4 regions of the Cupriavidus sp. a3 genome follow, and region 4 is predicted to be linked to each of the others. Evidence: predicted binding sites of a transcription regulator. Region 4 holds the regulator's gene; each other region holds the start of a gene.

The links. The regulator LexA, encoded in region 4, represses DNA repair genes until DNA is damaged. The targets are predictions, from matches to a motif close to ACTGTATNNNNATACAGT.
Region 1: a site for LexA is predicted at 4,478-4,495, ahead of recA (recombinase RecA). Genes of this name have one in related genera too.
Region 2: a site for LexA is predicted at 5,047-5,064, ahead of imuA (translesion DNA synthesis-associated protein ImuA). Genes of this name have one in related genera too.
Region 3: a site for LexA is predicted at 3,285-3,302, ahead of ACAD63_RS08035 (DUF2471 family protein). Genes of this name have one in related genera too.

Annotation. Positions count from the first base shown of each region.
Region 1 is NZ_CP170643.1:4,075,665-4,082,778, reverse strand. Features, by position in the region: gene ACAD63_RS19450 (MFS transporter) at 1-1,489, opposite strand, end outside; gene ACAD63_RS19445 (DUF4212 domain-containing protein) at 1,751-2,080, opposite strand; gene ACAD63_RS19440 (sensor histidine kinase) at 2,080-3,642, opposite strand; gene ACAD63_RS19435 (response regulator transcription factor) at 3,721-4,410, opposite strand; gene recA (recombinase RecA) at 4,650-5,705, shown strand; gene recX (recombination regulator RecX) at 5,801-6,268, shown strand; gene ACAD63_RS19420 (DUF2889 domain-containing protein) at 6,476-7,114, shown strand, end outside.
Region 2 is NZ_CP170645.1:390,409-397,522, forward strand. Features, by position in the region: gene ACAD63_RS34700 (hypothetical protein) at 52-285, opposite strand; gene ACAD63_RS34705 (DUF6283 family protein) at 358-780, opposite strand; gene ACAD63_RS34710 (hypothetical protein) at 1,258-1,416, opposite strand; gene ACAD63_RS34715 (helix-turn-helix domain-containing protein) at 1,471-1,830, opposite strand; gene ACAD63_RS34720 (hypothetical protein) at 1,922-2,356, shown strand; gene ACAD63_RS34725 (hypothetical protein) at 2,713-3,030, opposite strand; gene ACAD63_RS34730 (hypothetical protein) at 3,219-3,833, shown strand; gene ACAD63_RS34735 (RES family NAD+ phosphorylase) at 3,876-4,427, shown strand; partial or broken gene ACAD63_RS34740 (ATP-binding protein) at 4,437-4,588, opposite strand; gene imuA (translesion DNA synthesis-associated protein ImuA) at 5,088-5,792, shown strand; gene ACAD63_RS34750 (Y-family DNA polymerase) at 5,719-7,114, shown strand, end outside.
Region 3 is NZ_CP170643.1:1,642,507-1,649,620, forward strand. Features, by position in the region: gene ACAD63_RS07990 (Rap1a/Tai family immunity protein) at 1-149, opposite strand, end outside; gene ACAD63_RS07995 (hypothetical protein) at 261-497, shown strand; gene ACAD63_RS08000 (lysozyme) at 494-982, shown strand; gene ACAD63_RS08005 (hypothetical protein) at 979-1,392, shown strand; gene ACAD63_RS08010 (hypothetical protein) at 1,506-1,811, shown strand; gene ACAD63_RS08015 (hypothetical protein) at 1,824-2,225, opposite strand; gene ACAD63_RS08020 (hypothetical protein) at 2,225-2,395, opposite strand; gene ACAD63_RS08025 (hypothetical protein) at 2,426-2,677, opposite strand; gene ACAD63_RS08030 (hypothetical protein) at 2,736-2,987, shown strand; gene ACAD63_RS08035 (DUF2471 family protein) at 2,980-3,270, opposite strand; gene ACAD63_RS08040 (penicillin-binding protein) at 3,478-3,816, opposite strand; gene ACAD63_RS08045 (M48 family metalloprotease) at 4,100-4,861, shown strand; gene ACAD63_RS08050 (universal stress protein) at 4,943-5,377, opposite strand; gene ACAD63_RS08055 (LysR family transcriptional regulator) at 5,558-6,508, opposite strand; gene ACAD63_RS08060 (haloacid dehalogenase type II) at 6,801-7,114, shown strand, end outside.
Region 4 is NZ_CP170643.1:1,535,920-1,543,033, forward strand. Features, by position in the region: gene ACAD63_RS07350 (hypothetical protein) at 619-858, shown strand; gene ACAD63_RS07355 (hypothetical protein) at 1,395-1,745, shown strand; gene ACAD63_RS07360 (hypothetical protein) at 1,746-1,913, opposite strand; gene lexA (transcriptional repressor LexA) at 2,027-2,683, opposite strand; gene ACAD63_RS07370 (asparaginase) at 2,964-3,956, shown strand; gene rpsF (30S ribosomal protein S6) at 4,069-4,443, shown strand; gene priB (primosomal replication protein N) at 4,521-4,820, shown strand; gene rpsR (30S ribosomal protein S18) at 4,824-5,102, shown strand; gene rplI (50S ribosomal protein L9) at 5,134-5,586, shown strand; gene ACAD63_RS07395 (replicative DNA helicase) at 5,772-7,114, shown strand, end outside.

The sequences.
Region 1 (7,114 bases), 2.0 Mb from region 4:
TGCGCGTCGGGAACAGCTCCACCAGCATGGCGGCGATCGGGCCGTAGACCATGGTCACGTAGATGACCAGGATGACCAGGATCACCAGCACCATGATCGTGTTCATCTGCGCCGGGTCGGCCTTGGCCGGGTAGCCGGCGGCGGACATCGCGCCGCTCACCTCCTTCTTGAACGCCGCGATCTGCGCCTTGCTGGCGTCGTCGAAGCTGTGGCCATTGGCCAGCTTGGCGTCGAAGGCCTTGATTTCCTTGTCGCCGATCTTGACCGTCGCCATCGTGCCGGCCGGGGCTTCCACCACCTCATAGCTGGCGGACGACTGGGCCAGGGTACGCTTGGCGATATCGCACGAGCTGCGGAAGTCGATCTCGCGGGCGATCGGGCTGCCCTGGAACGAGCACTGCTTCGGATCCGCGGTCACCACGATCTGAGCGGTCTGCTGCGCGCGCTCCAGCGCCGGGTTGGCGTAGTGGGTCAGCGCCTTGAACAGCGGGAAATAGGTCAGCACGGCCAGCGCGCAGCCCGCCATGATGATCCACTTGCGCCCGATCTTGTCCGACAGCGAGCCGAAGAAGATGAAGAACGGCGTGCCGATCACCAGGGCGCCGGCGATCAGCAGGTTGGCCGTCTTGGCATCGACCTTGAGCACCTGCGTCAGGAAGAACAGCGCGTAGAACTGGCCGGTGTACCAGACCACGGCCTGGCCGGCGGTCAGGCCGAGCAGGGCCAGGATCACGATCTTCAGGTTGCGCCACTGCGCGAAGGACTCGGTCAGCGGGGCCTTGGAGGTCTTGCCCTCGGCCTTCATGCGCTGGAATGCCGGCGATTCATTCATCGACAGCCGGATGTACACCGACATCCCCAGTAGCAGGATCGACAGCAGGAACGGGATGCGCCAGCCCCAGACTTCGAAGGCAGGACCAGTCAGCTCGCGGCACAGCAGGATCACGATCAGCGACAGGAACAGGCCGAGCGTGGCGGTGGTCTGGATCCACGAGGTGTAGGCGCCGCGCTTGCCGTGCGGCGCGTGCTCGGCCACGTAGGTGGCGGCACCGCCGTACTCGCCGCCGAGCGCCAGGCCCTGCAGCATGCGCAGCGCGATCAGGATCACCGGGGCCGCCCAGCCGATGGTGGCAAAGCCCGGCAGCAGGCCGACGATGAAGGTCGACAGGCCCATGATCAGGATGGTCACCAGGAAGGTGTACTTGCGCCCGATCATGTCGCCCAGGCGGCCGAACACCAGTGCGCCGAACGGCCGCACGATAAAGCCGGCGGCAAAGGCGAGCAGTGCGAAGATGAAGGCCGAGGTCGGATCCAGGCCGGCGAAGAACTGCTTGGCGATGATCGCTGCCAGCGAGCCGTACAGGTAAAAGTCGTACCACTCGAACACCGTGCCCAGCGACGAGGCAAGGATCACCTTGCGCTCCTCGCGTGTCATCGGTGCGTTTTGCGCACCCCCTCCGGGTACCGCAACGTTTTGCACGTTTGCCATCTTGTCTCCTCCGTCTGGAATGGATCTCGGGCAAGGCGCGGCAACATCGCGGAAAAGGCCCGTGCCGCTGGCCGGGAGCCTGAGTTGCAGAGGATTGTGGTTCGCGAAACTTACTGAGTTCTGACAGATTCCGGCGCGCAAGTGCCAAAAATGTCGGGGTATACGCTAGCCGTTTTCAAGGGCCGCGCATGCTGCGGTGCAGCCAGTTCTGGCGCCACACGGCACCACCTGGCATTGCCGCGCGGGCGCGCCGGCATATCGCTATGCAACATCGGAGCCCGGCCCGCGCAAGGCACCCTGCGAAGGCAGGGGGGCGGGTGCGACAGCTTCGTCGGAAGCTTCGTCGGCGCGGTTCATCCGCCAGGCGTACAGCGCGGCCATCAGCACGTAGACCACCAGTGCTCCCTGGGCCCCCACCCAGAACGAGAACGGCCAGCCGAAAAAGTCGAAGCGCAGTTCGCGCGCAAACCACGCCACCCCGAAGGTCACCACGAACCAGATCGCCAGCAGCCCAACGATCCAGCGCAGGTTGAGGTGCCAGGCCTGGCGCTGGCGGGCTTCGGCGAGGTCAGCGGCGGGAACGTCGTTCATCACGTCGGAGTTTCGGTTGGGCGGCGCAATGTCACGCGGAAATGCGCACCGGCCAGGCGCGGCGATTGCTGGTAGACGTGGTCTGAAATCTGCACGTCGCCGCCGTGCTGCTGTACGATCTCGCGCACGATGGCCAGGCCCAGCCCGCTGCCTTCGGTATTGGTGCCGAGCACGCGGTAGAAGCGCTCCATCACGCGTTCGCGATCGGCCGGCGCGATGCCCGGGCCGGTGTCTTCCACGTCGAGGTAGGCAAACGGCTCGAAGGCATCGGCGCTGACCCGCACCGTCGCATGCCCGCCGCGCGGCGTATAGCGGATGGCATTGTCGAGCAGGTTGTTGAGCATCTCCGTCAGCATCAGCCCGTTGCCCAGCACCGTGACCGGGTGGTCGGCGGCGTCCAGCCCCAGGTCGATGTCGCGCGCCCAGGCCTGCGGCAGCCAGTCCTTGACCACCTCGCGCGCCAGCGCGCACAGGTCCAGCTCGCCCATGCCGCCGGTGCCGGCCAGGTTTTCCATACGCGCCAGCGACAGCAGTTGCGTGACCAGGTGCGCGGTGCGCTCGGAGCTGCCGGCGATCTGTGCCAGCGAGCGCCGCAGCTCTTCCGGCGACTGCTCGCGCTGCGCCAGCTCGGCCTGCATGCGCAGCCCCGCCAGCGGCGTCTTCATCTGGTGCGCGGCATCGGCGATAAAGCGCTTCTGCGTCTGCACCGACTGGTCCAGCTGCGCCAGCAGGTCGTTGAACGATCCCACCAGCGGCGTGATCTCCTGCGGTGCGGCGCGTTCGTCGATGGGACTGGTGTCGCCGGGGTTGCGTGCGCGGATGCGCTGCTGGATCGCGGTCAGCGGCGCCAGCCCGCGCGAGAGCCCGAACCACACCAGCACCACCGCCAGCGGCAGGATCACGAACTGGGGCAGGATCACGCCCTTGATGATCTCGTTGGCCAGGCGCGCGCGCTTGTCGAGCGTCTCGGCCACCTGCACCAGCACCGGCTGGCTGCCGCTGACATTGCGCAGGTCGACGTAGGTGTAGGCCACGCGCACATCGTTGCCGGCGATGCGGTCGTCGCGCAGCGACACCAGGCCGGCGTGGCCCTGGTCTTCTTCCGACGGCAGCGGCAGATCGTGGTCGCCGGCGATGTACTCGCCGCGCTTGCCGACTACCTGGTAATAGATATTGTCGGTCTCGTCGGCGCGCAGGATCTCGCGCGCCGACAGCGGCAGCTGCAGCGTGACGCGGCCGTTGACCTCGCGCAACTGCTGCGACAGTACGATGGCGCTGGCTTCCAGCGCCCGGTCGAACGGGCCGTTGGCGATCGACTTGGCCACCAGGTAGGTCACCGCGATGCTCATCGGCCACAGCAGCAGCAGTGGCGCCAGCATCCAGTCGAGGATCTCGCCGAACAGCGAGCGCGGCGCGGGCGTGGCGGTGCTTTCCTCCAGGTGAGGCAGTGCGTCGGCCAGTTCCTGGTCGGTGCCGGGCGTGCCAGGCGTGCCAGGCGTGGTATGGGAGGGTGGTGGCACGGCGCGGTGCGCGCGCCGCCAGGGCAGTTGCAGCAGGCTCATCTCGACGGTGGTCGCTCGGGTGCGGTCGTGCTCGCCTGCACGGGCGAGGCTAAGGTGCGGGCCGCGTCAATGGCGGCGTCAATGCTGCGCGGCCACGGCCGGCTGGAATTTTTCCAGGCAATAACCCAGGCCGCGAACCGTGGCGATGCGGATGCCGCCCACCTCGATCTTCTTGCGCAGGCGGTGCACGTAGACCTCGATGGCATTGTTGCTGACTTCCTCGCCCCACTCGCACAGGTGGTCGACCAGCTGTTCCTTGGACACCAGCCGGCCGCAGCGCGTCAGCAGGATCTCCAGCAGGCCGATCTCGCGCGCCGACAGGTCGAGCATCTGTTCGTTCAGGTAGGCGATGCGGCCGACCTGGTCGAAGGCCAGCGGCCCGTGCCGCATCAGCGTGGCGCCGCCGCCGGCGCCGCGGCGCACCAGTGCGCGCACGCGCGCTTCCAGTTCGGACAGCGCGAACGGCTTGGCCATGTAGTCGTCCGCACCCAGGTCCAGGCCCTTGACGCGTTCGTCGACGCTGTCGGCCGCGGTCAGGATCAGCACCGGCAGCATCGCGCCGCGGGCGCGCAGGCGCTTGAGCACCTCCAGGCCGGACATGCGCGGCAGTCCCAGGTCCAGGATCAGCAGGTCGAAGGTCTGGGTCGACAGGGCGGAGTCGGCACCGAGCCCGTCGGCAACATGGTCGACGGCATAGCCAGAGTGACGTAACGAGCGCGTCAGGCCATCGGCCAGCGTGTCGTCATCTTCGGCGATCAGAATACGCATGGTTGTCTCCACCTGGCCGGCATAGCCGGACGCCCGCGGAATGGGCGCGATGGGGCTTGCCAAGCATACTGTTTTTTTATACAGTACCCGCACATTCCGCTGGGGCCGCCCGGGATGCTTCCTGAGTGATGCTTCCGGAATGGCGGCCGCGCAGACAGCCGGGCCGGCGCCGGAGCCGGCAAAAGCCGGTGCCGCGCCACATGCGGCCTATTTATACACCATTTGATTCAAGGACGACCATGGACGACAAGAAGGCAGGTGCGGGCGTGAGCGCCGAGAAGCAGAAGGCGCTTGCCGCCGCGCTCTCCCAGATCGAGAAGCAGTTCGGCAAGGGCTCGATCATGCGCCTGGGCGACGGCGAGGTCGAGAAGGACATCCAGGTGGTCTCCACCGGTTCGCTCGGCCTGGACATCGCGCTTGGCGTCGGCGGCCTGCCGCGCGGCCGCGTGGTCGAGATCTATGGTCCGGAATCGTCGGGCAAGACCACGCTGACGCTGCAGGTCGTGGCCGAAATGCAGAAGCTGGGCGGCACCTGCGCCTTTATCGACGCCGAGCACGCGCTGGATGTCAGCTACGCCGGCAAGCTGGGCGTGAACGTCGGCGACCTGCTGATCTCGCAGCCGGACACCGGCGAGCAGGCGCTGGAAATCACCGACGCGCTGGTGCGCTCGGGCTCGATCGACCTGATCGTGATCGACTCGGTGGCGGCGCTGGTGCCCAAGGCCGAAATCGAAGGCGAAATGGGCGACTCGCTGCCCGGCCTGCAGGCCCGCCTGATGAGCCAGGCGCTGCGCAAGCTGACCGGCACCATCAAGCGCACCAACTGCCTGGTGATCTTCATCAACCAGATCCGCATGAAGATCGGCGTGATGTTCGGCTCGCCGGAAACCACCACCGGCGGCAATGCGCTGAAGTTCTACGCCTCGGTGCGCCTGGATATCCGCCGCATCGGCTCGATCAAGAAGGGCGACGACGTCATCGGCAACGAGACCAAGGTCAAGGTGGTCAAGAACAAGGTCTCGCCGCCGTTCCGCGAAGCCTTCTTCGACATCCTGTACGGCCAGGGCATTTCCCGCCAGGGCGAGATCATCGACCTGGGCGTGGACGCCAAGATCGTCGAGAAGTCGGGCGCGTGGTACAGCTACAACGGCGACAAGATCGGCCAGGGCAAGGACAACGCGCGCGAATACCTGCGCGAGAACCCGGACATCGCCGAAGAGATCGAGAACAAGGTGCGTGCCGCGCTGGGTGTGGCGCCGACCAACGTCGTGCCGGCCGAAGTGCTGGAAGACTGAGCGCCAGCCCGCCGCTGGAGCAACCGGAAGGGCCGGGGCATCGCCGATGCGCCGGCCTTTTTGTTTAGGCCCACGGTGGAAACTTCACGACCTCAATGGCCACGCGTCCCCCCCTGTCCCTGAAGGCCCGCGCCGTCGGCTACCTGTCGCGCCGCGAGCACAGCCGCGCCGAGCTGGCGCGCAAGCTGGCGCCCCATGCCGAATCGCCGGAGCAGCTCGAGCAGCTGCTCGATGCGCTCGAGCGCGAGAACTGGCTGTCCAACCAGCGCTTTGCCGACAGCCTGGTCCATCGCCGCGGCGCCCGCTATGGCGCGGCCAGGGTGATGCAGGAAGCCAAGACCCACAAGCTGGACAGCGAACAGCTGGGCGAACTGCAGGAAAGGCTGCGCGCCACCGAGACCGAGCGCGCCCGCGAGGTCTGGCGCAAGCGTTTCGGCGTGCCGCCGGATACGCCGGAGGCACGTGCCAGGCAGATCCGATTCATGGTGGCGCGGGGATTCTCCCGGGCGGTGGTCAGCAAGATCATCCAGGGCGCTGACGAAGCGTACAGCGAGGACGACTGAGCGTCTGTGTGCGGTAGTATCCGCATTCGTCGGTTCATTACCTGCACTGCAGTCAGGGTGTCATTGGCGCGCCATTGCCCGACAATGCGGCGCGACAGTCGCCGCACAAGGATGTTCCCGGGCAAACCAGCGCGGCATGTTAAACTCCCCGGGTTATTCGGTGCTCCGGCGCCGCCGTTCCCAAGCCCCCAGTATTCCAGCCTGGCCATGCCTCTGTCCCAGCCCGTCAACCGCTCCTTGCGCCATCGCCGTGCCATTACGGCCGAGGCGTACCAGAGAGAGGACGGCCTGTGGGATGTCGAGGTGCGCCTGACCGACACCAAGCCCCGCGACATCGCACTTGCCGGCGACCGTATCCGCCCGGTAGGCCAGCCCCTGCACGACCTGTGGCTGCGCGTCACGATCAACGAAGACATGACGGTGCTGGATGCCGAGGCGTGCTCCGACTGGGTGCCGTACCCGTCGCAGTGCGACACCATCGGCCCGACCTACCGCAAGCTGATCGGGCTGAACCTGCGCAAGGGCTTCCGCAAGGCCGTGCGCGAGCGCCTGGCCGGCATCAACGGCTGTTCCCACCTGACCGAAGCCGCCGGCGTGCTGCCCAGCACCGCGATCCAGGCGTTTGCCGGCGAAGTCATCAGTATCCGCGACAACGGCGAGGACGATCCGAATCCGGAGCCGCCCTATCAGTTGCACGGCTGCCACGCGCTGCGTTTCGACGGCGAGGTGGTTCGTGAGTTTTACCCGCGCTGGTATGGTCACCAGCCGACGCCCAAGGCAAGGGCCGAGGCCGCACCTGCCGTCGCAACCGCGCCTCGGGCGCCCGCCGTGGCCAATGGCGACCGC
Region 2 (7,114 bases), on a different contig from region 4:
GTAGACCGCCTTCACAGCGTCCAATGCGATGATCATGCTCTTTCCCATTGGTTACAGCGCTTTTTCTTGGCGGTCCTTGGAGTGAGCCTGTTCCGCCTCGCTCTCAAAAATTCGTACACCAGTATTGACATGCTCGACCCATACGCGCCAGCCGTTCTGCGCTACCTTTGTTGCATCGATAAGGGCAACAGCTCGCGTGCGGGGGTTGTCTGCGTCGCTTCTTACCGTGGTGAACATCGCCGGATTGCCAGCCACGTATTTGAGATTCCAGACTCGCTTGCTCATTTTTCCTAAACTCGTTTCCCTACTCGTGATCCTGCAGGTCTACCTCGCCAAGCTTAATGCACTGACACGGCGTCAATCGCGGCACAAGACTAGGACAGGATCATCCGGCGCAACGCCATTTGCAATTGCCATCGCCCGATAGTTTTCGTGCAGCGCGTGGCCGCCATCTGCCACGTCTTCGAAACTCTCGCCTTGGATCATCTTCAGCCGCACCGACATACTATGATTCGCACCACGCAGTAGGAATCCGGCACACATCGCGGGCTTCATTGCGCCGGATTCGTGGCAACCAAAGGTGTGAGTCGCCATGTCGTAAGCCGTCGCCGCAGAATGGCGAAATGATTCAGCGGGGAACTCGGCCACCGCGTCAATCCTCCACGGACACTTCGCGCAGGGGCGACGACGGTAGCTCCCGTTGCCACCTTCTACCGTGACAACTTGGTGGTCAGGCCCAGCCGCGCGGGTACGCGTAATCGTCGCTTTTGATTCAGACATTTCGCTTCCCCCTATTCGTGATCGTGCAGCTCGGCCAGCGATGCTGCGAGCGTCTCAGCAGCAACGGCGTGCAGTTCCGCGGCAACGTCGTCGAGCACAATGCCAGATGGCATTCGGTGGGATTCTGCCGCGTCCCGAAGGACGTTGATCGCTAGCCGAAGCGAATCTCCTACGGTCAATGCTGTCATGCTTTTCCGTGCTCAGAACCTGATTGCGTTAGCCGGGACATCGATTCCGTGGTGCTGCAGAACCTTCGTGCGAAACACCTTCCATTCGCCCTCACCCGCGGGTTGGTGTGTGCAATGCAAGCACTGATCTGCGCCGGCCAATTGCTCCTCCACCGTCCGATGGACGTCGATTCCAAATCGCTTACTGAACCGCCCTACGCAGGAGCCGTCGTGCGCTGTTACCCACACCGTATCTCCGGTGGATGACACGTCAATGCTGTACGGTTTCATCGCGCTCGTTTCCTTTTGTTTAATCCACGTCTTCGGGCGAGGTGAGATTGAGGTCGCTGCCTTCAACATCATTTCCATGAACGACCGAGCCGTAGAAGCGTGAATTCCAGGCACGGTGCGCCTGTACCACACGGCGAATGACGCTCCCAATGGAATGAGAGCGCCAGGATGTTTTCATGGCAAATGATGATCCTATAACGTGGCGTCTATTTTACATCCCCAATGGGGATATTCAAGCGCGTTTCGCATTCCAAGCCAAAATTTCCTGAATGTAGGCTCGGCCCATATCAGGCAGGGCACGAAAGTCAGAGGATTCATTCGGCAAAAGCCACTTGTCAAGCGTTCGCCTAGATACGCTGATGCGAGTCGCGAACTCCTCTCTTGTCATGCCAAGCTGTACCATAGCCTCGCGTAGCAACTCTTGCTGAGGGGGCGGGGTAAGTTTCTTGTTAGTTGCCATCGAACCACTGATCATCGGCGTCACGTTCAGCAATGTATATCCCCAGCGGGGATTATCGTCAAGCGTTGATAAGACCCCGGCATTCCTCCGGGGGGCAGGCAAGTGTTTGTACCCTCGACCCCAGCGTCCCATTGCTCGCAACAGTCTGAGCAAGCCTTACGAGGGGTTGACGCTGCACGCGCGCCAACAGATGGTAACGGGCATGGCCACAAGCTCGAAACCTATGCACAAAACCATCGTAATCGCACTTGCTATCGCCTGCTCACCACTTTCCCACGCCGCGAAATGCCGCAGTGGCAAAAATATTCTCTACTCCCAAGACCGATACTGTCCCAGCGGCTACACAGACATCACCTCACCCATGGGCGGCACCGTGTCCACTGTCGGTAAGTCAGAAAACGTTCGCAAGGCAGAGCAAGAATATTTAGCCATGCGTGCCGCAGACGAGAGGCAATTCCAGAATCAGCAGGCGCAACTACAAGCACAGTATGCGCAAGAGCAACGCCAGTTACACTGGCAATGCGGATCCATCGAGGCACAGATCCGGGCCAACGAAAACCAGCAGCGCCAAATCAATGCGTGGCAACAGATGGACCAACTCAAGCAGATCCACCGAGGCTTGCGTGACCAGCAATACCGCCTTGGCTGCCACCGGTAAGTCGAAGTAAGAACTTAGCGACGTCCTGTGGCTAACCTCCATGGCTCGACCCTGTTGGAGCAGATTTCGTTGAGCTAGCCATTGGTAGCTCTTTCGAATTTTTCAATACCAGCAAGGATTTCGTCGAAATCCGTTGGGCGGGCCTAATTGATCTGGGGCCGATAAAGGGCACGCAGGAGCTTGGCTATCCCATATGACATCGCCGCCCAGCTGTCATCCGCAATCGTGGTCGCCAGAGTTGCCTCCGACGTGCTCGCGTTCATTTCGCCGATAATGTCGACAACGAAGCCGACCTCGTTCCGCCCGCGCACGAAGTTACCCAGGATGGGGGCGAGTATGAATGTCGGATCCACTGCCTAGTGAGCGGCCAGGATGACTGACTGTCCGTTGCACTTCGCCGTGAGGAACTGCGCGCGCTTGTTGTATAGCCCCAGTCTGCCGGCGTCCTCGATGCGGCAGCCCGCGGCGGACGCACAGGCAAGGATCGCGAAGTTCCCGATATCCGAGATCGTCTCCGCGAAGCCCGCGCGGCAAAACGCCTCCAACAAGATTTCCGTTCGCGTCAGTTCCAGCGGCTTGGCCGCCGGAGCTGCCCTGCAGCCGGACAGCGCTTGGGGCAATCGAGACGGCGGAATGGCGCCAAAGATACCACTACCGGTCAAGAACGGCGCCATGCTTTAACCGCATTTGTAGCCCTCCTGTTGCTGCGGTACACAGGCAGCCTGTTATCCGCAGCCCACCAATCGAGGGATGGCGCCGTTGTCGCCCCGGGAAGCGGGACAGGCTGTCATGAGGTTGGTTGATTTGGTTGACATGGTTGCAAAACCGAACTACAGTGAATCATCACCATAGGAGGTGCGCTGTGGCGAAAGCAACACATACACATGTCAGAGAGGCGGACGTCGTCTTCCTCGACCCCGAGAGCGAAGGAGCTCTTCGAAGCGCCGTGGGTGCGGCCTCAATGTTTAGTCAGAAGGCAACTCAGCGGCTTTTGGATTTGCCTGACGCTGCCCTCGGCCGCCTTATGAAAAATGGCCTGTCCCAGATATCTGGTTTAGTGGTTCAGGTCCAGTTCGGACGCAGCCGAGCTGCCGTGGACATCAAGGCATTCGAGGCCCGCGCGGAGCAATCGCGTAAAGAGTTGGTCGAATCGCGAGACATCCTCTCGTCGGACCAATTTATCAATGCGCTAGGGTTGACGCGACAAGCGCTTAGCAAAGCTGTGCTCGCCAAGCGCATGTTTACGATTAACGTGGGCACAAAAGTTTTCTATCCAGCGTTCTACACTTGGCCCGATATCGACCGCAAGAAAGTGGAAGAAATCACGAAGCTGTTGGGGGATCTGCCTGGTTGGACGAAGTGGCAATTCTTCACGACAGCAAAAGGTTCGTTGGACAAAGCCACCCCGCTGGAGGCACTCAAACGAGGCAAGTTCGAAGAAGTCAAGAAGGCCGCTGCGGCTTTTGCTGAGCGATGAGGAGTCATTTTGGCAATTAGTGCCCCGGGCAGCAAATTTGGTTTGTTTGAACTCCACATTGAGCAAGTCGCACCGGCAAGTCTCGTTCGAATTTCCCGCTACAACACAAATGAGCCGTACTTTGGCAAATCCGGCGGCAACCGGTTTGATGATCCACAAGCGGTCTATAGCACCAGCTATTTCGGCTTTACTCTGCCGTGCGCCTTTGCCGAGACGGTGCTCCACGATGAAATCGCGGGCCCGACCGGTTTTAAGCTGACAGCCGACCAACTCGATCGGTACGTTCTGACGTTCCAAGGCGAGCTTCTAAACGTTGCCGCCCTCTATGGGCCTCATTTGAAGAACTTGGGTGGCAACGCCGCCGTTTCAAGCATGACGCCCTACGACATTCCGCAACAATGGTCGCGCGCGGTGCATGATCATCCGGCACACGTGGATGGATTCTTGTATATGTCCAACCATCTGAACGACCAGAAGGCGCTAGTGGTTTTTGATCGTGCCAAGGGGAAGCTGGTAGTAAGTACCTCGGTGAAATTCGAGCAACACCCTGGCGCGGCTCAGGTGCTCGCAATCTTTCCTTTGATTCCTACCTAACGCCATCCGTTATGCGCGACGCGGCAGACGCACGTCAAATGCGGTCTCGGTCTGGTCGGACCGGCGCCGATTGACCCGTTATGGGCCTTGGCAATTTCGCTCGCGATGTAGAGCCCAAGCCCAGGGCCACCCGCGTGCTTGTCGTCCTGATCTGGACCTCGGCTAGACGCGCGTCCTGAGGGTCCGGCCAGCCTTCCCCCGCCATTCTCGACTCCAGAAACGAAAAAACCGGCTTTCGCCGGCTTTTTCCCCCGCGCACCAGGTGGTCGAGCCACACCGACATCGCGGATTAGTTGTTAAGCAAATGCTAACCTACTGCTGCGGTTTATGCAACGGCTTCTGCCCAAGCTTTAGCCAACAGGGGATCCCAGCGCTTGGTCCGGTGCCCCGCTCCATCTCACATTTTCCTCGCCGTAGGGCATTTGCGGCCGCGCGGAGCGGGTTATGTGTGGACATTGTCTGGAAGTGAATTGTCAGCCACCCACACGGGTTTAACGGCTGACACGCTATATGGGACGACGCGTCCCCCGCATGATTGTCACGTAACAACTCGCCGCTTAGCCGACCTCCGAGTCGTTTCCCGGGACGCGGTATTGGAGGCGTTCCGTACACGGTGAATACTGTATGGATATACAGTACACTAGTGGCAGGAGCCCTCCAATGCTAACCGTCGCCCCCGAAACCATTCACCCATCGCTATGGACCGCCGCGCAGCTGGCCCGCGGTAGCGCACGCACCGTGCCGACCGGCTATCCCGCGCTCGACAAGGAACTGCCGGGCGGCGGCTGGCCGACTAGTTGTCTGACGGAACTGCTGCAGCGCCAGCCCGGTATCGGCGAGCTGCGCTTGCTACGCCCTGCGCTCGTGGCACGCGCGAGCCGCCCGGTCGCGCTGTTGGCGCCGCCGCACGCGCCTCAAGCGCTCGCCCTCGCCAACTGGGGTGTCCCGCCCACGCAGATTCTATGGGTCGACACCCAGCACACCGCTGACGCCCTGTGGGCCGCGGAGCAGATCTTGCGCGCCCGGACCTGCGGCGCGCTCGTCTTTTGGCAGTCGCACCTGCGTAACGAGGCGCTTCGGCGTCTCAACCTTGCCGCCCAAGCCTCGGATGTCCTGTTCTTTGTGGTTCGTCCAAGCGCCTGCGCACGCGATGCCTCGCCAGCGCCGCTGCGCCTCGCCTTGGAGCCCGCATCGGACGGCATTCGCGTGCAGTTCGTGAAGCGTCGAGGCCCGCAGCAGGAATCGCCGCTGAACGTAACCCTGCAGCCCTCTCCCATTCTGTTGTATCGCCATGCTGCGCCTGTGGATCTGCCTGCGCCTGTCGTCCCTGCCCCTCGAAATATTCCGGCCGAACTGGTCCACTGAGCTGGCGGTTGCTGTCCTGGACAAGGAGCGCGTGCACTTGGCGTCGCCGCTGGCCATGGCGGCCGGCGTGAAGCTGGGCATGCGACGCGGCGGCGTACAGACGATCGCGCCGGACACCATTCTCTTTGATCGGGACACTTGCGCGGAGCTGGCGGCGCTTGAGCGCGTCACGATGGCGCTGCTGCAGTTCTCGCCCAATGTCGCGGCCTCCGAGGAGGCAGCGGTGCTGGTCGACGTCAGTACCACGCTGCGACTCTTCGGCGGTGCCCGCAAGCTGCGGCAGCGAATGCTGGCGGCCGTGACGTCAATGGGCTTCAGTCCTGTCGCGGGATGCGCCCCCACTGCCGAAGGGGCGTGGCTGCTTGCCCGCGCCGGCGGCGGCGTGGCGCTATGTCCGCCCTCGTTGGTACGAAAGCTGGCTGACCTGCCCGTTGCCATCTTGCCGGCAGCGCGGCCGTTCGACGAATGGCTCGATGGACTCGGCTGCCGGACGCTGGGCGACCTGCGCCGGCTGCCGCGCGCAGGCCTGCAGCGCCGTTGCGGCGCCGCCATCCTGGAGGCATTGGATCGCGCCCATGGGGAAGCGCCGGAAGTCTTCGAATGGGTCGAAGCCCCACCATCGTTTAACGCCGCGGTGGATCTTCCGGACAGGATGGAGAGCGCCGAGGGCGCCCTCGCCTACCTTCGCGGCTTGCTGGTCCAGATGGTCGGGTGGTTGACCGCCAGGCACCTGGCCATCAAGCGGTTTGCGGTCGAGCTACGCCACGAGCGCGGACGCGCCGCCATCGCGCCAACCGGGATCGAAATCGCACTGGCTGAGCCCAACTGGCACGAAGAGCATCTGGTGCGCCTGCTCAAGGAACGTCTGGCGCGGCTGAAGGTTGAAGCGCCGATGATCGCTGTCGCGGTGTCGGCCCTCGAGACCGAGCCGGTGGCACCGCCCAGCGATTCCTTGTTTCCCGAGCCGGGCGGCACGCCTGAGGACCACGCACGCCTGCTCGAACTGCTGGTGGCCCGCCTGGGCGCCGACAATGTTCGCCAGCCGTGCCTGCGCGCCGACTACCGCCCGGAAGTCGCCAACGGCTGGCAGCCGGCCACTGCCAAGCTGGCCAGCGCAACGGTGCCACAAGGCCTGCCGCGTCCCGCTTGGCTGCTCGGCAAGCCCATCCCGCTGATTGAGCGGGACCACCGACCCTTCTACGGCTCGCCCTTGCGGATCGTCTCGCCGCCCGAGCGCATCGAGTCGGGCTGGTGGGGCGGCCAGCTGGTGACGCGCGACTATTTTGTCGCGGAGGCAAAAGACCACACCTGCTACTGGATTT
Region 3 (7,114 bases), 110 kb from region 4:
CACCTGAAAAGCCCGACCAGTTCTTCGGCGGTCTTAGCAGTAGACGGGTCTGACGAGCATTCCTTTGCGAGTTGCGCGGCAGTCGTCTCCTGCGCTTGTGCCAGATTCAGGCACAGCATTAGAGCCATCGCAAACAGGGTGTCCCTCATAGCACCTCTCCTCACGGCCATTTGGTTCAAGGACCAACCTAGTCGTCCATGATGGCCAAACATACCACTAGGCCCGCCGCGCGCGGGCCTTTTTCATTCCCGGAGGTTCACATGGAACTCATCGAAGAGGCCAAGAAGCAATTCCCGCGGCTGTGGAGCGTGCGCCTGTCGCTACTGGCGGGCCTGCTGTCCAGCCTGGAGGCCGGCGCCGAACTGTACCTGACCGGCAAGCCGGCTATGGCCGCGATCGCCGCGGCACTGGTGGCGTTCGCTGCGGCGTTCTCGCGCATCGTCGCCCAGCCGGCCCTGAAGGACATGATCGACGCGAGCAAGGGGGCAGCCGAATGAGGACCGGGTCGAAGCGGACTCTGCAGGCGACTGTAGGCGCCGGTGCGGCCGCCTTGCTGCTCACCACAGTCCCGAAGTTCGAAGGCGTGATCCTGCGCGGCTACAAGGATCCGATCGGCATCGTCACTGCCTGCGCCGGCCATACGAAGACGGCGGTGCTGGGCCGGCCGTACTCGCCGGCCGAGTGCACGGTGCTTCTAGACGCGGACCTGGTCGAGCATGCCGACGGCGTCCTTGCCTGCACTCCGGTCCTGAAGGGGCAGACATACCGGCTGGCCGCTGCCACCAGCTTCGCCTTCAACACGGGGGTGGCGGCCTACTGCCGGTCGACCATGGCGCGCAAGTTCAACGCCGGCGACTACGCGGGCGCGTGCGCGGAGTTCTCGCGCTGGACCTACGCCGGCGGCCGCGAGCTGCCGGGACTGGTCAAGCGGCGGGCGTCCGAGCGCGCAATGTGTGAAGGCCGATTGGAGCAGTCCTCATGAACCCTCCCACAAAGGCCGCCATCGTCATCGGCATGCTGCTGGTGCTGGCCGGCGGCGCCGCGGCATGGCGGGCGAGTGTGCACGCCGCCGGCTTTCGGGCCGGCCAGGCAGCACTAAAGGACGCGATCGACAAGCGCGACAAGGAGATCGCGCGCCTGAACAAGCAGGTCGTCGCCAAGGACCAGGACGTGCTCGTGGCCAAGCAGGAGGACCGCGAGAAGATCACGACCATTTACCGCACCATCAGAGAACAATCGGAGGCTCAAATTGTTCAAGTACCTGTGTATCGCGAGTGCCGCATTCCTGCTGACGGCATGTCCCGCATCATTGCCGCCGCAGAGGGCCGAGTGCCAGCCGATCCCCAAGGCGCTGCGGACAATCCCGCCCGCAAAGCTGCCGGTGCCCCGTGACAACACCATGGGCGCGCTGGAGGTGGCCTACATTGGCGCAGCCGAGCAATACCACAAGTCCCGGCGCGACGCGGTCGCTCTGGACGCCGCAATCGAAGCCAGGGAGGGCTGCTATGCAGCAGAGCGATAGCCACGTCGCGGTGAGGATGGAGCGGCCGACGCTCCCATTCTGGGGGCTGCTGGTGGCGCTGGTGGCTGCCTTGTCGGCCTACTTCGGCCAGCGCGAGGCCACGAATGCGGCGCTGATCGAGATCAAAACCGAGATGGTGGCCATGAAGAAGACAATCGAGCGGATGGAGGGGGACCGCTACACCGGCGCCGACGCCCGGAGGGACTTCGCGTGGCGCGATGAGCGAGTCGCGGAGCAGGGAAAGCGGTTGGCGGAGTTGGAGAACGAGGTGCGCGCTCGACGGCGGTAGTGGTGGGCTCGCCTACTGCTTGCAGGTGAACACGTACGACCGCGTGCGCTTCATAAAACCGCCGGCAGTAGGCTGGCTGAGATTTGGGTCGTGAACGAAATCGAAGCCGGCATGGCAAACCTTCGCCGCGAATTTTGTTGCAAATACATGGATGCGCTGCGCAATGGAGCTTTCCGTTTCCATGAGCCCAGGCGATGCAGTCACTGTCAGAAGGTGCTTCGCATTGCCAAGCGGCTCATGCGTATAGCGGATGTCTCCGGTACTACCGACATCTGAATTTGCAGCCATTTGAGTTGGCACCGCCGTATAAGAGCATCCTGCTGCCAACACAATGGACACTAAAAATGCAAGCTGGCGAGCTCGGGAAAACTTAGACATATAGACAGGGCCCGGGCGAATCGGTGGGGCGATCATTATCGCTTAAACCTCTCCGCCGGCACGGCTCCCGGCCGCTTGACCTTCGCCCAGTCGCGCGACCGCTCGCCAGCCTGATACGTCGAACCGGCGCGCTTGCCCACCACACCCTCCAATTCCAGCGCCAACGCGTGGCCGTACAGCCAGGTGCCATCTGGTACGCTGTCCACGAACAGCTGCCCTGGGCGCCGGCGGCCGCGTCAGCGAAGCGAAAAACGAACGGTGGTGTCGCCCAGCGCGGTCCAGCCGCCGACGGCGAGCCGCACCAGCAGGCCGTCCGACCAGTAGGAGACGTAGTCCGGCTGCCAGGCCAGCGCCTGCAGGTGCCTGGTCTCCAAACCGGTCACGACCAGGCCGCCGGCCGTTGCCGCGATCGCATCGCACGGCAGCCGCAGCTCCTCGCTGTCCTCGCCGAAGTAGTGGGCCTCGAGAAAAATGGTGGTAGCCGCCATGGCGCTATCTCGCTTGCTCAGCGCAGTAGGCCGACCAGAAGTAGTGAGAATACCGACCGTGGCGGGCTCGCTTCTTCTCGATGAAAACTCGGACGGTGCCGGCGTGCCCGGCCTCGACCACCACCTCATGGTGGTCTGGAGCCTCGCGCGTGGCTCTGCCCAGCGTCCCGATGGCGGCCGCTATGTACTGGCCATGGATCTGCCCGAGAATCCCGTTCTCCGCAGAGGCGGGCGGGTCGGCCCGATCGCCAGACCGGATGTGGCAGCCGGCGGCAAGCTTGCTGTTGCCCATGGCGTCGAGGTCAGTTGACCCGATTCCAGGCGTCCTGGATCACGCTGAAGGTGATCGGCAACGCTTCGCTGCCCGTGAAGTCGGCTGGCGTGTCGTCCTTCGGGTAGCCCAGAAATGGCGATGACTTGAGCATGCGGAGCAGGTTGGACGAATGCTTCCCCGACTGGGCAACCTCGTGCATGACCTCGTCCTCGATCTGGTGAATGAGCTTCCAGGTGAGGATTCCGGCGGCGCGGTGCTTGGCAACGATGGCCGGCGTGGCCTCGATGATGGACGTTTCTGCGGCTGCGAGCGAGGGCATGGTTGGGTGGGGTTACTGTATGTATATACAGTGTAGCTGCGAACGCCCACGTTGTTCAAAACGTCCGGTAAGTTCTTGATTCTAATAGGACGTATTGGCCGGTTTTTCCCCCTCATTTCGGGGGCGAAATGAGAGGTAACGCATTGAATTTATTAAGAAAAATCCATGTGAGTGTTGCCTGCTCTCTCAGGGACGGCGCGCTTTTTTTTAACGCCCCATGCGGTGATCGTAGCTGCTAGAAATGCGCGCCATCAGCGCTGGATCGTTTTCGCCCATGCTGTCGAATGTCACCCGCACGTGGCCGTCTGGCAGCTGGTCCACACCCGCCATCACCGTCCGGCTTTCCAGGCTGCCGACCACCACGCCCCTGACCGGATCCGCGAGACTGATCGCCAGCCCCTGGTCATGCATTGCCCCCGCTGCCGCGGTGAAGGTGCGATCGAAGCTGGCCGGCGTCATCACCGTAAAAGAGCCTCTGTCATCGGAGGTCGAGGCACATGCCGAAAGCGCCAGGATGCCGACGCAGGCTATGAGTGAAAGTCGCATGATCACACCTTCCGTCTGCCCCCGACCGAAAATGTACGCGTTGCGACTTGGTGCGAATTTCCACTCGCTGATCGCCCTCCCACAAGCTTAGGTGACCTTGGCGAAGATTCCATCCGAGGTCGGTCGATGCGCCGCGGAGTGCCGGGGCGGAAATCAGTGCCAAATGCAATAAATTGTTATATCTGACGATTTATTGCATTTGGGTGATGCCGTCAGCAAGTGGATGCCATAAAGTGCCCGGGCCTTTGTCGGCACATTCTGAGCCTCCACCAAGAACAACATCATGAAAGCATCATTCTCTCTCGCTACCTGCGCCGTCGCGGCCGCACTGCTGGCCGGCTGTTCCGGCGGCATGCCCACCAACATCGACGGCATGGTGTCCGCCGGCTCCTCGCTGGCCAAGGCCGCGACGCTGAGCGACGCGGACGTCAAGAGCCTGTCCGACCAGGCCTGCGCCGAATCGGACAAGACCAACAGGATCGCCGGCGCCAATACCACCTACGGCAAGCGCCTGGCCAAGATCATGAGCGGCCTGAACGGCAGCAACGTGCCCAACGTCAACGCCAAGGTGTACATGACCAAGGACGTCAACGCCTGGGCCATGGCCAACGGCTGCGTGCGCGTCTACAGCGGCCTGATGGACATGATGACCGACGATGAAGTGCGGGGCGTGCTGGGCCACGAGCTGGGCCATGTCGCGCTGGGCCACACCAAAAAGGCCATGCAGGTCGCCTACACGGCAACCGCCGCGCGTGGCGCGGCCGCGTCGGCCGGCAACGGCGCGGTGGCCGCGCTGTCGTCGTCGCAACTGGGCGAACTGGGCGAGAAGCTGGTCAACGCGCAGTTCTCGCAGTCGCAGGAAAGCGCGGCGGATGACTACTCGCTCGACCTGCTGACCAAAAACAAGGCCAACACGCGCGGACTGGTGACGGCGTTCCAGAAGCTGGCCAGGCTCGATGGCGGCAAGTCGAGCATGTTCTCGTCGCACCCGGGTTCGGATGACCGCGCCAGGCATATGGAGGAGCGGATCCGCAAGGCTTCGTAAGCTACCGGCCGCACCCATGACAACGCCCGCACCGGGGAGCCCGGTGCGGGCGTTGTGCCTTCTGCCGAAGCAGGCCGGGGGTCACCGATACACGATCACCGGGATGTCGGTATGCGTCAGCACCTTCTGCGTTTCGCTGCCGAGCAGCAGGCCGGACAGCCCGCGCCGGCCATGCGACGCCATGAAGATCACGTCGCAGCCATGGCGCTCGGCCGCGTCAATGATGCCGAGGTAGGGCACCGCGAAAGTCGACATGTCGGCGTCGAAGACGACGCCGGCCGCGCTCGCCAGGTTCTCGACTTCCTTCAGGTAGAGCTTGGCCTGGTTCTCGATGCGGTCCTTGAAGGCCTGCGGCGCCTCGACCACGATTTCGCTGAACGGGGTGTAGGGATACTCCTCCAGGCAGACATAGGCCGTGACGCGCGCGCCGATGGCCTTGGCGAGTTCCAGCCCGCCGTTGATGGCTTTCTTGGAGAGTTCCGAGCCGTCGGTGGGTAGCAGGATGTGTTGGAACATGCGGGGCTCCTTTTCTGACTAGGGAATAGGGAAGGGGGCAGGGCGGCCGCCCGGCGCCGGGGGGCGATGCCGGGGCAGTGAAAGCGCCTGTCTGAATCCATTGTAGTCAGGGTGCCGAGTACGGCATTGTGCAAAATCAATTGCAACAAAAGCGCCTCAGCCTGAGCCTTGCGCTGCCGGTCAGCCTGCCAGCGCCGCTGCCGCCGGCATGGATGCCGCCTGCTCCGCCCGTCGCCAGTAAGCCGGGTTGCCGTAGGTGTTCTTCAGGTGATCGATAAACAGCCGCACCCGCAGCGGCAGGTGCTTGCGCTGCGGGAACACCGCATGGATGCCGATCGGCGGCGCCTGGAACTCGTCCAGCACCGTGACCAGCCGGCCGCTGGCGATTTCGTTGCCGACTTCCCACCACGACCGCCACGCCAGGCCGTTGCCCTGCAGGCACCACTCGTGCAGCACCGCGCCGTCGGTGCATTCCATGGTGCCGCCCACCTTGACCGTCACCGAGCGCCCGTCTTCGGTGAAGACCCAGCCGCGCTGCACGTTGGCGCTGGCGCCGAAGGCCAGGCAGTTGTGCCGCTGCAGTTCGTCCGGCGTGCCGGGCCGGCCGGCGCGGGCCAGGTAGTCGGGCGAGGCCACCACCACGCGCCGGGTCTCGGCCAGCCGGATTGAAACGAGGCTGGAGTCGGGCAGGTCGCCCAGCCGGATCGCGCAGTCGAAGCCTTCATTGACCAGGTCGACCACGCGGTCGGACAGGTCCAGCGTGATCGATACGTCAGGGTGCGATTCAATGAACAGCGGCACCAGCGGCGCCACGTGCTTGCGGCCATAGCCGGCCGGCGCTGTCACGCGCAGGTGGCCGCTGGCCTTGACGCCGCCGGCCGAAACGCTGGCCTCGGCGTTGTGCAGGTCGTTCAGGATGCGCTGGCAGTCCTCGAGGAAGGCCGAGCCTTCGAAGGTCAGGCTGATCTTGCGCGTGGTACGTACCAGCAACTTGACGCCCAGCCGCTCTTCCAGCGCATCGATGCGGCGCCCGATGATGGCCGGCGCCACGCCTTCCGCCGCTGCTGCCGCCGACAGGCTGCCGCGCGAGGCGACGGATACAAAAGTCTCCAGCTGTTTGAAATGGTCCACAAATGTTCGCCGAGTAGTGCCCGAGTAATACGCACTCGCGCGCTTTGTGCCGGCCCGGTCACGCCCAATGCGTTGCAGGGTGCTGCCGGCGGCCAATGCGCAAGGATTTAGTGCGGAGTATCGTTTTAGTCAGCCAAGATTAGTGGCCGAAAAGTAAAAGATCAAGTGACCCGGGGCACCTTTGCCGCAGTGCAGCGTCTCCCTACAATGCGATGCATTCATCGGTGTACAGGGCCACGCAGTTGTGGTCCGGCACCGACACACTTTGCAGAGTCAGGTTGCCAGCGCCCACATGAACAAGATCCGCGCAGTCGTCTTCGATGCCTACGGCACGCTGTTCGACGTGTATTCCGTCACCGCGCGCGCGGAACAGCTGTTCCCGGGCCGCGGCGAGGCGCTGGCGCTGCTGTGGCGCGACCGCCAGATCGACTACACCCGCATCCGCACCATGGCCGGGCACGACGGCGCGCACTACAAGCCGTTCTGGGCCATCACCGTGGACGCGCTGCGCTATGCCGCCGAGCGCCTGGGTCTGGCGCTGGATGAAGCGACGGAAGCCCAGCTGCTCAAGGAATACGCCTGCCTGTCGGCCTTCCCGGAAAACCT
Region 4 (7,114 bases):
AGGCGAGGGGGCTCCGTTGCCTCGCAAACATTTCTTGCTCACCTCGGGCCGACACGCGTCGATGTCCTGCAGGGCGAGAACAGCGGCGCTGCTACCCATTGGCGGATCCCTCCTTCTGCCGTCGGGTGTATTCGCTGACCTCGCCGCTTGCACAGAATGGAGTGGGCCTTGGCTGCATAGGCCAAGGCCCGTTTGGGCTACCGAAATTCCCCCGTCAAAACAGATATGAGGCCTTGGCTGCATGGGCCCAAGGCTCTTACTACAGGTCCCCCGTTACATCATATGCCGCATCGCACAAGAGCTTCGTTATGAATTGTGATGCAGCGCACAATATTGTCGCGAGTCACTTTATGGCGCTCGTCGATCGCTTGCTCGGCGCGGTAAGCCGACCAGTAGAAGTGGGAATATCGGCCGTGCCATAAAAAGCCATTCTCCGCTGGACTACTGCGAAGAGACGGCCGAGAAGGGAGGAAATTCCGTTCGTGCGTTTTGCGCTGGCGGGTATGCGACCGAGTGCGGTGACCGAGCAGATGGACGAGGGCGATGAGGCTTGCCGTTGAAGCGGATGGGGCGTTCTTTCATCATGCTAGGATTCCTCTGAAACGATGGGAGCGCGCCATGTCGAGCCATGCCTTGGTCGAAGAAGGGGAGTATTTCTGCCACTGCACGGTCTGGAAGTCGAAATCTGGATCCTGGGAGGCATCGGTATTGTTCGAGCGCAGAATCGATCACGCAAACGAGTTTGTCCCAGGCTTGCGACACAAGATCAAAGCCACGTTCAATAGCGAGGAAGAGGCGATGGCTGAAGCAATTGCTTACGCAAAGGCTTGCGTCGAGAACACTAAGACCGGGCTGTAGCCTCATGCGGCCACTCCGAAGCATTTTGATTCCTTCGCCGACCAACTCGCCATCTCAGGCGCGTTGGCGCTTACCAGTGCCGCCGCCTTACACGCGCGGCGTTTCGGCCAGCTTCCTATGCAGGCGAACTGCACTTAGAGAATCGGAATAGACGGCGGCGCTGCGGCATGCTGCGGACGCTGCGCGAGCGGGACGACTTGGTCTTAAAGGGCTACGATGGGATAAGAGCTTTCGGCAATTCGCTCCATGAGACCTCACATCCCTCATTCCCATCATGCATACCGTACCGGTGATCCGAGGCACGGCTGGCGCCACTATTTGATCCTCGCGGCGGTGGTGCTCGGGCTGGGCCTACTCTTCCTGGCGTGGCCTGGCTAAACGCGCTTGCGCGGAGGGGATGGAGATCCCTGCGTCATCGTCTTGGACGCTCCTTTCAGTGCCAGCGACGCCCACAATCGATGTGGCTCCTGTACCATACGCGCCTTGCATTCCAAAGGGGTCGTATGTTCTTTCGAGCAGCGGTAATAGGGGCTGGCGTGGCAGTGGCCGCGATGATGGCCGGATGCGCCACCGGCACATCGGAGAAAGATATTCGTGCGCGTCCGCCGATGCGCTTGTTCACGCCGGCAAAAATGGCTGACGTTGCCAAATGCCTGCGCAACAATCTCGGCGACGAAGCCACGATGGTCAACCTGCCGGCACAGAACCAGATGGAAATCCGGATCGGACAGCCAAAGATCAGTGGCGAATTTGCGTATGCCTACCTGATCTCGCTGACCGCCAGGCCGGATGGCACGGCGGTCGAGTTGCGCAAGACTAATACATGGTTCCCGCAGATGACTCCGGAAGAACTGGAGACGGAAACCAAGGCGTGCGCGCGTAGCTGATCAGGCCAGCTTGCTAGTGGTTTCCAGTTCAAGCATCCTGCAGATCGCGGCCATGCTGCCTACCATGGTCCGGCGCTGCGCGCCCTGATAGACGCGCACGCCCTTGCACTGGCGGAAGGGCACCGGCTTGACCGGGCGGCGGGCGGCGACGTGGTGGGTTTGCGGCATGGTTGCACCTCTTTTTCAGGCAAAAGCGGGGTCAACACCCGGCAAGCCGGGCGGCGTCTGCAAAGCAATGGAAGCGGGTGGGTCCGCGCAGGCGAAGCGCCTGCCGTGACCGGCTAGAAGCCGGAGGATCGGATCAGGCCGACCGCGATGCCTTCCAGCGAAAACTCTTCGCGCCCCGGTTCAACGATGATGTTGGCGAAGTCCGGGTTTTCCGCGATCAGCTCGATATGGCCGCCGCGCCGTTGCAGGCGCTTGACCGTGACATCGTCGCCGAGTCGCGCCACCACGATCTTGCCGTTGGGCGCTTCGCTGGCCCGGCGCACGGCGAGCAGGTCGCCGTCGAGAATGCCGGCGTCGCGCATGCTCAGGCCGCGCACGCGCAGCAGGTAGTCGGGGCGTTCATCGAAGACCGAGGCGTCCACCTGGTATTGGCGGTCGATATGTTCGGCGGCAAGGATGGGACTGCCGGCTGCGACGCGGCCAACCAACGGCAGCGTCAGCTGCAAAACGTCGGGGATGGGTAGCGAGAACTGGTCCGGCATTTCCGAGTCGCTGCGCGAAACCTTCAGGCGGATGCCGCGCGAGGCGCCAGGCGTCAGCTCGATCACGCCTTTGCGGGCCAACGCGCGCAGGTGCTCTTCCGCGGCATTTGGCGAGGAAAAGCCAAATTCGGCAGCAATCTCGGCACGCGTCGGCGGGAAGCCGGTACGGCGGATCGTATTGCGGATCAGATCGAAAATCTGCTGCTGCCGGGGTGTCAGGGTCGCCATGGGATCGCCGTTCCGTGCGGGCGCGCTGGGCAGGGTTGGATGGGCTGCCCAACGGACTGGGCGGTCCCCGAAATCCTGCATCCGGCGGGCCGGGCACTGTATGTTTAAACAGTATGCTGTGATTTTATACAGTATCGGCGTCAGCGCAAGCAGAATTTTTGCTGGCGCGCGTGAACCGATCGGCCTCGGCGCGGGCCATTCCGGTGGAAGTCCGCCGTTACAATCGCGATTCCATCGCCCGGCGCATGTATTCCCTTCTGTTTCCTGAGCCCCAGCATCCATGACCCAATTGCCTCGCATCGTTGTATTGGCTACCGGCGGCACCATTGCCGGCGCTTCCGGCAACCCCGCCAGCAGCGCGCACTACCAGGCGGCCACCGTGCCCGTGTCGTCGTTGCTTGCGGCGGTGCCGGCGCTGCAGTCGGTGGCACGGATCGAAGCCGAGCAGGTGGCGCAGGTCGACAGCAAGGACATGACCTTTGCGCTGTGGGTCGCGCTGGCCGCTCGCGTCGAGCACTGGTCGGCGCAGGCGGATGTGGCGGGCATCGTGATCACGCACGGCACCGATACGCTGGAAGAAACGGCGATGGCGCTGCACCTGACCCAGGCGTGCCCGGTCCCGGTGGTGATGACGGCGGCGATGCGGCCGTCCACCTCGCTGTCGGCCGACGGGCCGCTCAACCTGCTCGACGCGGTACGGGTGGCGGCGTATCCGGATGCGCGCGGAAAGGGCGTGCTGGTGGTGCTGAACCAGCAGATCCATGCGGCGCGCGATGTTGCCAAGGCGCATACCTCGGCGGTGGATGCCTTCGTGTCCCAGTGCGGGCCGCTCGGGCTGGTGCAGGACGACTACGTGGGCTTTGCCCGCACGCCCCGGCAGGCATGGGCGATCGGTCCGATGCCGGGCGCATGGCCGGTGGTCGAGATCGTGGCGAGCTACGCGCAGCCGGGCCGGATCGCCGTCGATGCGCTGGTGCAGGCTGGCGTGGCGGGCCTGGTGGTGGCCGCCGCCGGCAATGGCTCGATACACGAAGTGCTGGCGGAGGCCCTGGTGGATGCCGCCGCCGCCGGAGTGGCGGTGGTGCGCAGTTCGCGCACCGGGGCAGGTCATGTGGCGATTCCGGCGCATCCCAGCCCGTCCGATGGCGTTTTTGTCTCCGCCTCGGACCTGAATCCGTATAAGGCGAGGGTACTGCTGGCATTGGCGCTTGCGGCGGATCCTGCGCTGGCACGGGATCCCGTGCGCCTGCAGGCCGCCTTTGCCAAAGCCTGAGCCAGCCTTGCCGCTTGCGCGCCCCGTTGGCGCCGGGCTATAATTTAAGGCTATTCAACCTTGCCGCACCGGACTCGTGACGCCCGGGTGGCTAATCCCAAAAGGAGCGTCAATGCGTCATTACGAAATCGTCTTCATCGTCCACCCGGACCAGAGCGAGCAAGTGCCGGCCATGATCGAGCGCTACAAGCAGCTCGTGACCTCGCAGAACGGCAACGTTCACCGCGTGGAAGACTGGGGCCGTCGCCAGATGGCCTACATGATCCAGAAGCTGGCCAAGGCTCACTACGTTTGCCTGAACATCGAATGCGGCAAGGACACGCTGGCTGAACTGGAACACGCCTTCAAGTTCAACGACGCCGTTCTGCGCCACCTGATCGTGCAGACCAAGAAGGCTGAAACCGCTCCTTCGCCGATGATGAAGGAAGTGCAGCGCGAAGAAGCCCGCAAGGCCGCGCAAACGACCACCGAAGGCCAGGCCGCCTGAGTGCGGACTGCGGTGCGCGCCCAGGCTGACCATGTCGGCCCTGGCGGCACGGATGGCAAACGGCAAGAGGCCCCGCGTTGAACCAACTTCGGCTTGCCGCCACTTTGGCGGAACGCGATGCCCTGCGCTATACCCCGGCCGGAGTGCCCGTCGTGAACTGCATCCTGCAGTACAGCGGCGAGACGGTCGAGGCGGAAACGCCACGGCAGGTTGAGTTTGCCATCGCGGCAATGGGGATCGGGCCGGTGGGTCAGCGGCTTGAGCGGTTACCGCTCGGCACGCTGCTCGACTGCGAAGGATTCCTCGCCCGCAAGCACCGCAACAGCAAGGCTCTCGTCTTTCACATCACCGGATGTAAAGCATTCGTAAAGGATTGAATCATGGCATTCGTCAAACGTGACAACAAGAACAAGAAGCGCTTCCAGCAACAGAACCCGCTGTTCAAGCGCAAGCGCTTCTGCCGCTTCACCGTGGCTGGCGTGGAACAGATCGACTACAAGGATCTGGACACCCTGAAGGACTTCATCGGCGACAACGGCAAGATCACGCCGGCCCGCCTGACCGGTACCAAGGCCCACTATCAGCGTCAGCTGGATACGGCGATCAAGCGTGCGCGTTTCCTCGCGCTGCTGCCGTACACCGACCTGCACAAGAACTGATAGGCCCTAGGTCCGTAACGGAGAAAACACGATGCAAGTCATTCTGCTGGAAAAAGTCATCAACCTGGGCAACCTGGGTGACATCGTCAAGGTGAAGGACGGTTACGCTCGTAACTTCCTGATCCCGTCGAAGAAGGCGCGCCGCGCCACGCAAACCGCGATCGCCGAATTCGAAGTCAAGCGCGCCGAGCTGGAAAAGGCCGCCGCCGAGAAGCTGGTCGCGGCGCAAGCCGAAGGCGAGAAGCTGAACGGCCTGACCGTCCAGGTCAGCCAGAAGTCGGGTGTGGACGGCCGTCTGTTCGGCTCGGTCACCAACGCCGACATCGCCGTGGCCCTGGAAGGCCAAGGCTTCAAGGTCGAGAAGGCTCAGGTTCGCCTGCCGAACGGCCCGCTGAAGATGGTGGGCGACCACCCGATCAGCGTCGCGCTGCACACCGACGTCGTGGTCGACGTGACCGTGTCGGTGCTGGGCGAGCAGGTCTAAGACCCGCTGCAGCGGTGCCGCTGCGCGGCGCCGCCCGAAGCACTGCAAGCAGAAAAGGCAGGAGCCCTGGCTCCTGCCTTTTTTGTTGCCCGCTGGCGCTGGCCGGCAGATGTTGGACGCACGTCCGGCAAATGTCCGGTGTAGTGCGTCCTCCTGCCAGCGTCCCGCCGTTATAATCCCTCCCCATGAACGCGCCCGTCGCCGACCCCCAACTCGACAACCTCAAGGTCCCGCCGCATTCCATCGAAGCCGAGCAGTCGGTGCTCGGTGGCCTGCTGCTGGACAATGCCGCCTGGGACCGCATTGCGGACTTCCTTTCGGAGGCGGATTTCTACCGCTTCGACCACCGGATGATCTTCCAGAGCATCGCCCGGTTGATCTCGGCCACAAAGCCGGCCGACGTGATCACGGTCTATGAAATGCTGCAGGTTGCGGGCAAGGCCGAGGAAGTTGGCGGGCTGGCGTACCTGAATTCGCTGGCACAGAACACGCCCAGCGCGGCCAATATCCGCCGCTATGCGGAAATCGTGCGCGAGCGTGCGGTGCTGCGCAAGCTGGTTACGGTGGCCGACGATATCGCCTCGGCCGCCTTCGCGCCCAAGGGGCGGGAAGTCCGCGAGCTGCTGGACGAAGCTGAATCCAAGGTCTTTGCGATCGCCGAGGAAGGCGCGCGCGGCCAGGCCGGCTTCCAGGAAATCCAGCCGCTGCTGACGCAGGTGGTGGAGCGCATCGACGAGCTTTACCATCGCGACAGCACCAGCGACGTGACCGGCGTGCCCACGGGCTTCGTGGACCTGGACCGGATGACCAGCGGCATGCAGGGCGGCGACCTGATCATCGTCGCCGGCCGCCCGTCGATGGGTAAGACCGCGTTCTCGCTGAACATCGGCGAGCATGTGGCGGTGGAGCAGGGCCTGCCAGTGGCAGTGTTCTCGATGGAAATGGCCGGCACGCAGCTGGCCATGCGTATGCTCGGCTCGGTCGGGCGGCTGGACCAGCACCGGTTGCGTACCGGCCGCCTGCTGGATGAAGACTGGCCACGCCTGACGCATGCCATCCAGCGCATGAACGATGCGCAGCTGTTCATCGACGAAACTCCCGCGCTGAACCCGATGGAACTGCGCGCGCGCTCGCGCCGGCTGGCGCGCCAGTGCGGGCAGCTCGGCCTGATCATCATCGACTACCTGCAGCTGATGTCGGGCTCCGGCGGCGGTGAGAACCGCGCGACGGAAATTTCAGAGATTTCCCGTTCTCTGAAGGGCTTGGCCAAGGAACTCAACTGCCCGGTGATCGCGCTGTCGCAGCTGAACCGAAGCCTGGAACAGCGTCCCAACAAGCGTCCGGTGATGTCCGACCTGCGTGAATCCGGCGCTATCGAACAGGATGCCGACGTGATCCTGTTCATCTACCGCGACGAGGTCTACAACCCCGATTCGCAGGACAAGGGCACCGCCGAAATCATTATCGGCAAGCAGCGTAACGGCCCGATCGGCACGGTGCGGCTGACCTTCCTGGGCCAGTTCACCAA